DNA from 4 places in the Ensifer sp. Root31 genome. Region 4 is predicted to be linked to each of the others. Evidence: riboswitches for the same ligand, from Rfam matches in the RefSeq annotation. Region 4 holds a riboswitch; each other region holds the start of a gene.
The links. Region 4 has a riboswitch for cobalamin ahead of nrdH (glutaredoxin-like protein NrdH). Riboswitches for the same ligand answer to the same signal wherever they lie in the genome.
Positions count from the first base shown of each region.

Region 1: it holds a riboswitch for cobalamin, as region 4 does, so the genes downstream of both, ASD00_RS27225 (CbtB-domain containing protein) here and nrdH (glutaredoxin-like protein NrdH) in region 4, are expected to answer to the same signal.
Region 2: it holds a riboswitch for cobalamin, as region 4 does, so the genes downstream of both, cobU (bifunctional adenosylcobinamide kinase/adenosylcobinamide-phosphate guanylyltransferase) here and nrdH (glutaredoxin-like protein NrdH) in region 4, are expected to answer to the same signal.
Region 3: it holds a riboswitch for cobalamin, as region 4 does, so the genes downstream of both, bluB (5,6-dimethylbenzimidazole synthase) here and nrdH (glutaredoxin-like protein NrdH) in region 4, are expected to answer to the same signal.

Region 1 is NZ_LMCO01000037.1:5,241-7,434, reverse strand. Features, by position in the region: gene ASD00_RS27230 (CbtA family protein) at 1-741, opposite strand, end outside; gene ASD00_RS27225 (CbtB-domain containing protein) at 939-1,115, opposite strand; cobalamin riboswitch at 1,158-1,427, opposite strand; gene ASD00_RS27220 (TetR/AcrR family transcriptional regulator) at 1,426-2,118, opposite strand.
Region 2 is NZ_LMCO01000023.1:346,186-348,379, forward strand. Features, by position in the region: gene cobW (cobalamin biosynthesis protein CobW) at 1-421, opposite strand, end outside; gene cobU (bifunctional adenosylcobinamide kinase/adenosylcobinamide-phosphate guanylyltransferase) at 425-949, opposite strand; cobalamin riboswitch at 1,087-1,493, opposite strand; gene ASD00_RS21720 (adenylate/guanylate cyclase domain-containing protein) at 1,803-2,194, shown strand, end outside.
Region 3 is NZ_LMCO01000023.1:180,767-182,960, forward strand. Features, by position in the region: gene ASD00_RS20925 (DUF2865 domain-containing protein) at 1-410, shown strand, start outside; gene bluB (5,6-dimethylbenzimidazole synthase) at 319-1,110, opposite strand; cobalamin riboswitch at 1,155-1,364, opposite strand; gene ASD00_RS20935 (SDR family oxidoreductase) at 1,442-2,194, opposite strand, start outside.
Region 4 is NZ_LMCO01000034.1:168,151-170,344, forward strand. Features, by position in the region: gene ASD00_RS41930 (hotdog domain-containing protein) at 1-416, shown strand, start outside; cobalamin riboswitch at 568-794, shown strand; gene nrdH (glutaredoxin-like protein NrdH) at 1,096-1,317, shown strand; gene nrdI (class Ib ribonucleoside-diphosphate reductase assembly flavoprotein NrdI) at 1,335-1,751, shown strand; gene nrdE (class 1b ribonucleoside-diphosphate reductase subunit alpha) at 1,721-2,194, shown strand, end outside.

The DNA.
Region 1 (2,194 bases), on a different contig from region 4:
CCAGAACGCGAGCGTGGTGGCAAGGGCTGCCACGGCGAATTCAGCGCCGAGCACGGCCGGCACATTGCTGGAGATGTCCGACGGTTGCGGCGCGCCATAGACATGCGGTGCCGCGATCAGCACGAGGCCGATGATCTTGGCGGCGATCTCTTGCCGCAAGACCAGCAGATAGAGACCGGCGGCAGACAACAGCACGGTTGCACCCCACCAGACCTGGCGGTCGCCGAGTTCCGCGGCCGGGAAGCCCGGCAGTTCCGGCGGCAGACCGATTGCCGGCAGCATGTGCACGGCAAGCCAGCCGCAGGCGCCCCAGAGCGCGCCGTTCCTGAGCGTGATCGGGTAGCCGATGACGAGGCTGACGCCGGCGAGCAGCAGCGCGAAGCCGGAGCCGGTCACCAGATTGGCGATCAGCGTGCCGGAAAAGCGGCTCATGCCGAACATGATGCCGCCTTCCTCGTGTTCGCCCTCATGGGCGTAGGCAGGCGTGATCGGCGACAGGGCGTCAAGCAAAGCGCCAATCGGCGAAACCGCCTTCAGCGACGAATGCTGGTCGTGGTTTGCTGCGGCCGGATCGGCCGTTCCCGGCTGAACGGCTGGTTGTTCGCCGGCGGCCGGTGCCTCGCCTTCGAATTCTTCCGCGTGCAGGATCAGCGGTACGACGCGCAGTTCCTGGGCGCCGGTCATGAAGACACCGGCAATCAATCCAGCCACGATCGCGGCCAGAAGCGTTCTGACAATCATTTTCGATATCCCTCGATATCGGCGCGCCATGCATCTGGCAGGCAGCGCCGTGTCCCACTGGCAAATATGCGAACGGCTCCGTCCGGCAGATCTTCAATCTGCATCAGACGCGAGCAAACGCGTCCGGCTGTCTGCCGGAAGCGTTTTTGTCCGCAGCTATGTCGATGCGGAACGCAAGTCGCGTCCCGGAACATCGCTTAGTGGCAGGGGAAGCCATAGGAGTGGCGGGTGTCGTGCGCGGTATCGTGCAGCACGGCCGAGTTCGCCAGGCCTGCGCCGAAGACGAGGAAGCCGCCGATGAGGAGCGCGATGATACCTGCGGTCAGACGATCGCTGAGGGAGAGCGGAATGCTCGAAACTGTAGATGTAGCCATGACAACCTCCGTGATGGCGTCGGGATCTTTCCCGGTTTGGGCCCTATGCCCGCATCGACTGGCAGGTTTCCTGGCTCAGGACGTCGGGTGAGATCACCCTGGATTTGCCTCGCCTTCCCAGAGCAAGGGCCGCCCTCTCGCGGTCTTGTCTCCAGTGGCTTCTTCCGGATCGCTCCGGAACGGCGCATTCACGTCGCTCTACAGTCGCGGGGTCGGCCGTGATTTGAATGCCCAGCATGGGTCCATCCGTCACGTTCCCGTTTACTCCCGAAACGCGTTCGCGTTGCGGGAACCAATCGATCCACGATGATTAGGATCGCACCCCGGAGATGTCAATTAGACTTGCGCCGCCGCCCGGTCCATCCGCGACAAAATCACGAAGGATCATGCGTTTATAGGCTTCGACGATCTGGTCGCCCTCTGCTCTGGTGACGGAGACCGCAAGCCGCATCGTGCAATCGCCGAGATGCATGATCAAAAAGGCGGCGCTGTCGATCGTTTCGCGCGGCGTGTCGGGCGCAAACCGAGCCCAGACGTCGGCCAGAAGCTGGCCGCCGGCACGGCTTTGCAAAAGGTCGATCTCGCGCAGCGCCTTGTCGGCCTGCATCGCTGACCAGATGTCGCGCATCACAGGCTCGGCCAGGAACATATCGTAATAGATGTCGAACAGCATGGAGAAGGCGTCACGCAGTTCCGAGATCGACGTCACCTTGGCAAGCTCGGCCCCGATGCATTCATTGCAGACCGCATTGTAGCGCTCGGCCAGCGTGCGCACGATCGCCGCCTTGTCGGGGAAGTACTGGTAGAGGGAGCCGATCGAGATTCCAGCCTTTTCAGCGACTTCGCTCATGCGCATGGCGTCGCTGCCCTTCTCCTGGATGATCGCCGTGGCGCAGGAAAGGATGTGCTCGACGCGCTCGCGGCTGCGCTTCTGGCTGGGCGTGCGGCGCAGCGCCGGCTCGTCGTCAGCGGGGATTGTGGAAGGGCTTGCATCGGGAATCATGAGTAATGCTCACATTTTGACTTGACTCCTAAAATACGAGGATTTATCACATTTGCAAATGTGAGAGATGCTCATG
Region 2 (2,194 bases), on a different contig from region 4:
CACTGTCGACCACGGTGACGACGCCATCGACGGTGACTTCGCTGCGGATATCAGGCCAGTTGAAGGCGGCGATCAGCGGCTGCGGCAAAGCGAGGCCCGAGGTTTCAATGATGATATGGTCAGGACGATTTTCGCGCTCGAGCAGCTTGGTCATGGTCGGGATGAAATCATCGGCAACCGTGCAGCAGATGCAGCCATTGGTAAGCTCAATGATATCGTCTTCCGAGCAGGCTTCTGCGCCGCAGCCCTTCAGCACGTCGCCGTCGACGCCGAGATCGCCGAACTCGTTGATGATGAGCGCAATGCGCTTGCCATCGGCGTTCTGCAGCAGATTGCGGATCATCGTCGTCTTGCCGGCACCGAGGAAGCCGGTGATGACGGTCGCCGGGATCTTGCCCTGGTTGGCTCTGGCAGTGGTCATGGATCAACCCTTCATTTTCAGCGGCAATCCGGCCGCGACAAAGTAAACTTCCGCGGATTTCTCCGCAACGATCTGGTGAAGCCGGCCGGCATGGTCGCGGAAATCGCGGACCATGCGGTTCTCGGGCACGATGCCGAGGCCGACTTCGTTGGAAACAAGGATGAGGCGCGCCCGCGCCTCCGGCAGGAAAGCGGCAAGGGCCGCGAACTCTGCCGCCATGTCGCGCCCTTCCATCATCAGGTTGGTGACCCACAGCGTCAGGCAGTCGACGAGCACCACGCGGTTCTCGTCATCGATGCGCGTCAGCAGCGAAACGAGGTCGAGCGGCTCTTCATGCGTCGTCCAGCCTTCGCCGCGCCTTGCCCGGTGATGGTCGATGCGCTCGCGCATCTCGTCGTCCCAGGCACGGCCGGTCGCGACATAGTGCATGCCGAGCCCGGAGGCTTCGACGAGCCTTTCGGAAAAGCTGGATTTGCCGGAACGGGCACCGCCGAGGACCAGAACCGGCCCGGCATGGGAAATGCTCATGTGCGTTGCAGCCTCACGCGCTTGGTCGCGAATTCGAGCGGCAACAGGATTTCACCGCGCCGACGGCGCGTTCGGGAAACGATCGATGAGCCAAGACAACCTCCGTGATGGCGTGGGAAGCGGGCTTCCCTTCGGGCGGAATGCCCCTGTCGGACGGCAGGTCTCCTGGCTCACGGCGTCACGAGCCCACCACATCGCGCCCCGCGTGATCACGCGAAGACCGATGCTTGGGCCCGAACGGCCCGCCTCACCTTCCCGGCGTTTTCTGGTTTCGTGAAAGGCGGACGATTCGTAGAAGAAGAGGCGTCCAACCCGGCTGATCACGAAGCCACGCCAGTGGCTTTTCCGGCTGAATTCCAAACCGCCTTCGATTGCCCCATGCAATCGAAAGGAAGCCGGCTATCAGCCCGATGGCGAACCCTGACCGTTCTACAGTCGCGGGGTCGGCTGCGATAAGGATGCCCGATTTGGGTCCATCCGTCACATTCCCAATTATTCCCCCGCATCGCCACGATCCGGGGAAACCATCCAACGTCAGATGATTAGGAAGCGGGCGCCGCAAAGTCAATCGACGCGTGCGACACGCCACCCGTCGAGATGCGGCGCGCGACAATTTGCCGGCAGCAGGCCGCAAAGGCCACTCCTGCATGTTTTTATCCTTAGATGGTATTCGACCTAAGGATAAAAACATGCAGCAATTCAAAGTGTTACAGCGACCTTTGCGCGTCCAGTAAGACGCGCGGCGCTGTAGTCGACGTCGGAGCGGACGCTCCACGGCAACTGAACTTTATTTTAGCAACGTCAGATATTGCGATAGAGTAGCCGAAAGTCGTTTCGATTATCCGGAAGGCAGATGGAACGCAGGCTCACCGCCGTGATGATTGCCGACGTTTCCGGCTATGGACTGCTCACCCAAGCCGACGAAGAGGGTACGTGTGCCCGCTTTCAGGCCGATCTGCACGGCCTGTTCGAACAAAGGATTGCCGCACATCGCGGGCGGTTGATCAAGACCATGGGCGACGGGTTATTGGTCGAGTTCCAGAGTGTCGTCGAGGCGGTCCGTTGTGCGGTGGAGGTTCAGCGCGCGAAATCCGAAAGCCGCGGCTCCGATCAGGGTCGACTGGAATTCCGCATCGGCATCAATCTTGGCGACGTCATCGTTGAAGGCGACGACATTCACGGCGATGGAGTGATCATTGCCGAGCGCCTGCAGAGCCTCGCCGAACCGGGTGGGATCATCATCTC
Region 3 (2,194 bases), on a different contig from region 4:
GCCCGGGTGCCGAAACAGAACTATTTTTCCACGACCTGGCGACCGAGGAGAGCGACCAGATGGTCTCCGCCTCGACGGGACGCCCCTATAAAGAACTGCCAAACGCCTTTGCCTATCGGACGCGCGGCGTCGGCAAGCCGGGCATTTGCGGTTGCCAGATTCCAAAGATCGCGACGACGCCCAAGGCTTCCAGTGGCAACACTGGCAACAGCGAATCGTCGATCATCGTCATCGAGGGCAAGAAGGAAGCGGCCGCCCCTACCGCCAAGGCGGCTGCGGAGGAGCGCCCCTACGATCCCGCCAAGAGCAAGGTGCGGGTCATCGGGCCGACGTTCCTTCCCCAGGAGGAAACGTCGATCGACCTTCGCCATCCGAAGGGTCCGGGCTACCAGCCGGTTCAGAGCAACTGATCGCAGCGTCTGCCTTTCGGCAGGTTCCCCAGCCTTCCTCGAACACCAGCTCCTCCAGCGGCAGCCGCTGGCGCCAGCCCTTAACCGCAAGTTCCGGCTCCTGGTAAAGGCGATCGACATATCCGAGGCAAAGCCAGGCGACGATCACGACATGATCGGGAATGCCGAGGATCGCCTTGATCTCATTTTCATGAAAGATACTGACCCAGCCGACACCAACGCCTTCGGCGCGCGCCGCAAGCCAGAGGTTCTGCACGGCACAGACGGTGGAATAGAGATCCATCTGCGGGTTATGGGTGCGCCCGAGAACGACCGCTCCACCGCGCGTGCGGTCGCAGGTGACGCAGATGCTCAAGGGTGCCTTGCGGATCCCCTCCAGCTTCAGGGAGCGGTATTTCGCTTGGCGGTCGCCATCGAACATCAATGCCGCTTCGTCGTTGGCGCGGGAAAAGGCCTGCCATACCCGCTCGCGGGTTTCGGCCTGCCGGACCACGACGAAATTCCACGGTTGCATGAAACCCACCGATGGCGCCCGGTGCGCAGCATTGAGCAGGCGCATCACCACATCGTCAGGCAAGGGTTCGGCCAGGAACTGATCCCGCACGTCCCGGCGCGTTTCGATGGCTCGATAGACGGCTTCGCGCTCGTCGGATGAAAAGGCCTCTGCAGCCGCAAGGCCGCCATTAGCGTCAGTCAGCATCGTTCGATCCCCAACAATGCACAACCTTCCGCCGTCCGCGCGGATATCGGTCTATCTTGCCAGGCCGGTCTTCTGACTTCGGATCAACCGGCCGCCTCACCTTCCCAGATCACATGAAGATCCAGTGGCAAGATCTTGAGCAAGCTCAAAATCCCTAGAGGCAGTCGTCCCCGTCACAGCGTTGGGCACGTTCCGGAATAACACCGGATTCCCGATTCTCCCGCGTTGCGGGCACCTGACGGCGTCATAAGGGCACAGCCCACAGGGAATGACAAGCAAGTCCGGCGTCGCTTGCCGGTCACTCCACAGGGCCTCGCGACAGCGTCAGATGTCAGAGCGGCGCGACCGGATGCGGCGAGCCGTCATAGCCGCCCCACACCGACTGGTCGAAGCAGATGACCGACCCCGTCATCAGGCCGGACTCATCCGACGAGAGATAGGCGCAGGCACGCGCGACTTCCTTGGGGTCGACAAGCCGACCGAAGGGTTGGCTGGCGGCCGCCTTTTCGAGCCAGTCGTCTGCCGCCCCATGAAATTCGCGCTGGATGCGGTCTTCCCCTTCGGACGCCATCCAGCCGATATTGAGGCCATTGACGCGAATGCGGTTGCGCAGCAGCGCATAGGAGGTGTTCTTGGTCAGCGTCTCCAGCGCCCCCTTCGACGAGCAATAGGCGGCGATAAACGGCTGACCGGCCATCGCCGACATCGAGCCAATATTGACGATGGTGCCCTGCGTGCCCTCCCGCCGCATCAGCTTTACCGCTTCCTGCATCAGGAAGAACGGTGCGCGCACATTGACAGCGAACATCCGGTCGAACAGTTCGGGGCTGGTGTCCAGGATGGTGCCGCGATCGGTGATCGCCGCCGCATTGACCAGCGCATCGACGCGCCCGAATGTGGCGTCGCAGGCGCTGACGACCTTGCGCGCGTCCTCGACCTTTTCGAGGTCTGCCTCGACATAAAGTACCTGCGCGCCGGTTGCCTTGCGGATCTGCTCGGCCTTCGCTTCGCCCTTGGCAACGTTGCGTCCACAGATGACGACACCTTTAGCCCCACGTTCCGCAAACAGGTTGGCGATCGTTGC
Region 4 (2,194 bases):
CCGGCTGGTCGTTGCCTTCTCTCGACACCGATGCGATCGGAGCGCCAAAAGACGATGCCGTGCGCATGGTCGATATCGTCTTTCCGGATCAGGCCAGCAGCTTCGGCGCCATGTTTGGCGGCGACGCGCTGGCGCAGATGACCAAGGCCGCCTTCGGCGCGGCGACACGGGCGAGCCGCAAGACGACAGTGCTCGCCTCCTGCCAGCGCATCGATTTCAAGCACCGGATCACCGTTGGCTCGATCATCGAGCTTGTCGCCAGGATTGTGCGCACCGGACGGAGCTCGACGACGGTCGATGTCGAATTGTGGTCAGAGGATTTGACGGGAGCGAAACAGACCCTGACTGCCCATGGCGCCTTCATCATGGTGGCAGTCGACGGGGACAATCGTCCTGTTCCCGCCTTCGCGGCTTGAGGATTTCAGCAGAGCTGTCAATGACGGCTCTCCATCCACAGGCTTCGCCGACACTTGTCGTTTACTCCCCGCTATCCACACCCGAAAAAATATTGTCCGCCTCCCAGGTAGCTTCGACATGGAACCTATTGACGCAATTTTCCCGACATATACTATATCTAGTGTTCGAGGTTCTCCCGATTCGCAAGGATTGGGAGCGAAGATGGGAATACGGTGCCGTCGTAGCGATTTCGCTTGGCTAAGCCGTGGCTGCCCCCGCAACTGTAAACGGCGAGCAACTGTCCAGCATTCGGCCACTGAAGCATGATGCTTCGGGAAGGTCCGGACAGAAGCACCGACCCGTGAGCCAGGAGACCTGCCTCGATCGATAAACGTCCACGGGCGGGGTGTCCGGAGAGGTCAGAGGTGTGCATGGGGCAGGATGAAACCTGCCTGATCGTCTCGACGTCTCCCCGGAAGCGCCGTCTTCAACTTCGGGGTGAAGTCATGTCCGCGTCATCGAATTCCTATCATTCGCCAATGAAGAGGCGCGGGAAGCCGCGAATCTGACGAACAACCGCGCCCGGGTCTTCTCGACCCGAGCAAGCGGTCATCCTGCCAGTCCTGCATTTCGCCGGATCGCTTGTGCGTATCCGCATGCCTTTTCATGCCCAGATCCAGCCGACCAAACGAGGAAGAAATGAACGTCACCGTCTACAGCAAGCCCGCCTGCGTCCAGTGCACCGCAACCTATCGCGCGCTCGACCGCCAGGGCGTCAATTACGAGGTGATCGACATTTCGGTCGACCAGGACGCGTTCGAGACGGTCAAGGGCCTTGGCTACATGCAGGTTCCCGTCGTCATCGCCGGCCCGGAGCACTGGGCAGGCTTCCGCCCCGACAAGATCAGCGCACTGTCCTGAAGCCGAGGTACGGCGCGATGGGGCTGATCGTCTATTTTTCCACCCGCTCGGAAAACACCCATCGCTTCGTCGGCAAGCTCGGCCTGCGCGCCAGACGCATTCCCGTCAGCGCGGCCGACGCGCCGCTCGACGTGCACGAACCCTATGTGCTCGTCGTCCCGACCTATTGCGGCGACGACGGCCGGGGCGCCGTGCCCAAACAGGTGATCCGCTTTCTCAACGATGCGGACAACCGCTCCCACATCCGCGGCGTGATTGCCGCGGGCAACAGCAATTTCGGCGCGACCTACGGGATCGCCGGCGACGTGATCTCGGCCAAGTGCCAGGTGCCCTATCTCTACCGGTTCGAACTGTTGGGAACCGATGAGGACGTCGCCAATGTCAAAAACGGGATGGAACGATTTTGGACGTCTCAACACTCGAACGCCCCTTGAAGGCGACGGAATCGGCGCTCGATTACCACGCGCTGAACGCCATGCTGAACCTCTATGACGAGGACGGCCGGATCCAGCTCGACAAGGACCGGTTGGCGGCAAAGCAGTACTTCCTGCAGCACGTCAACCAGAACACCGTGTTCTTCCATAACCTGCGCGAAAAACTCGATTACCTCGTCACCGAGGGCTACTACGAGCAGGAGGTTCTCGACCAGTATTCGTTCAACTTCGTGCGCGACCTGTTCGATCACGCCTATGACAAGAAGTTCCGTTTCCCGACCTTCCTCGGCGCCTTCAAATATTACACCAGCTACACGCTGAAGACCTTCGACGGGAAGCGCTACCTCGAGCGCTACGAGGACCGGGTCTGCATGGTGGCGCTGACGCTGGCGCGCGGCGACGAGGCGCTGGCGCGCGACATGGTCGACGAGATCATCTCCGGT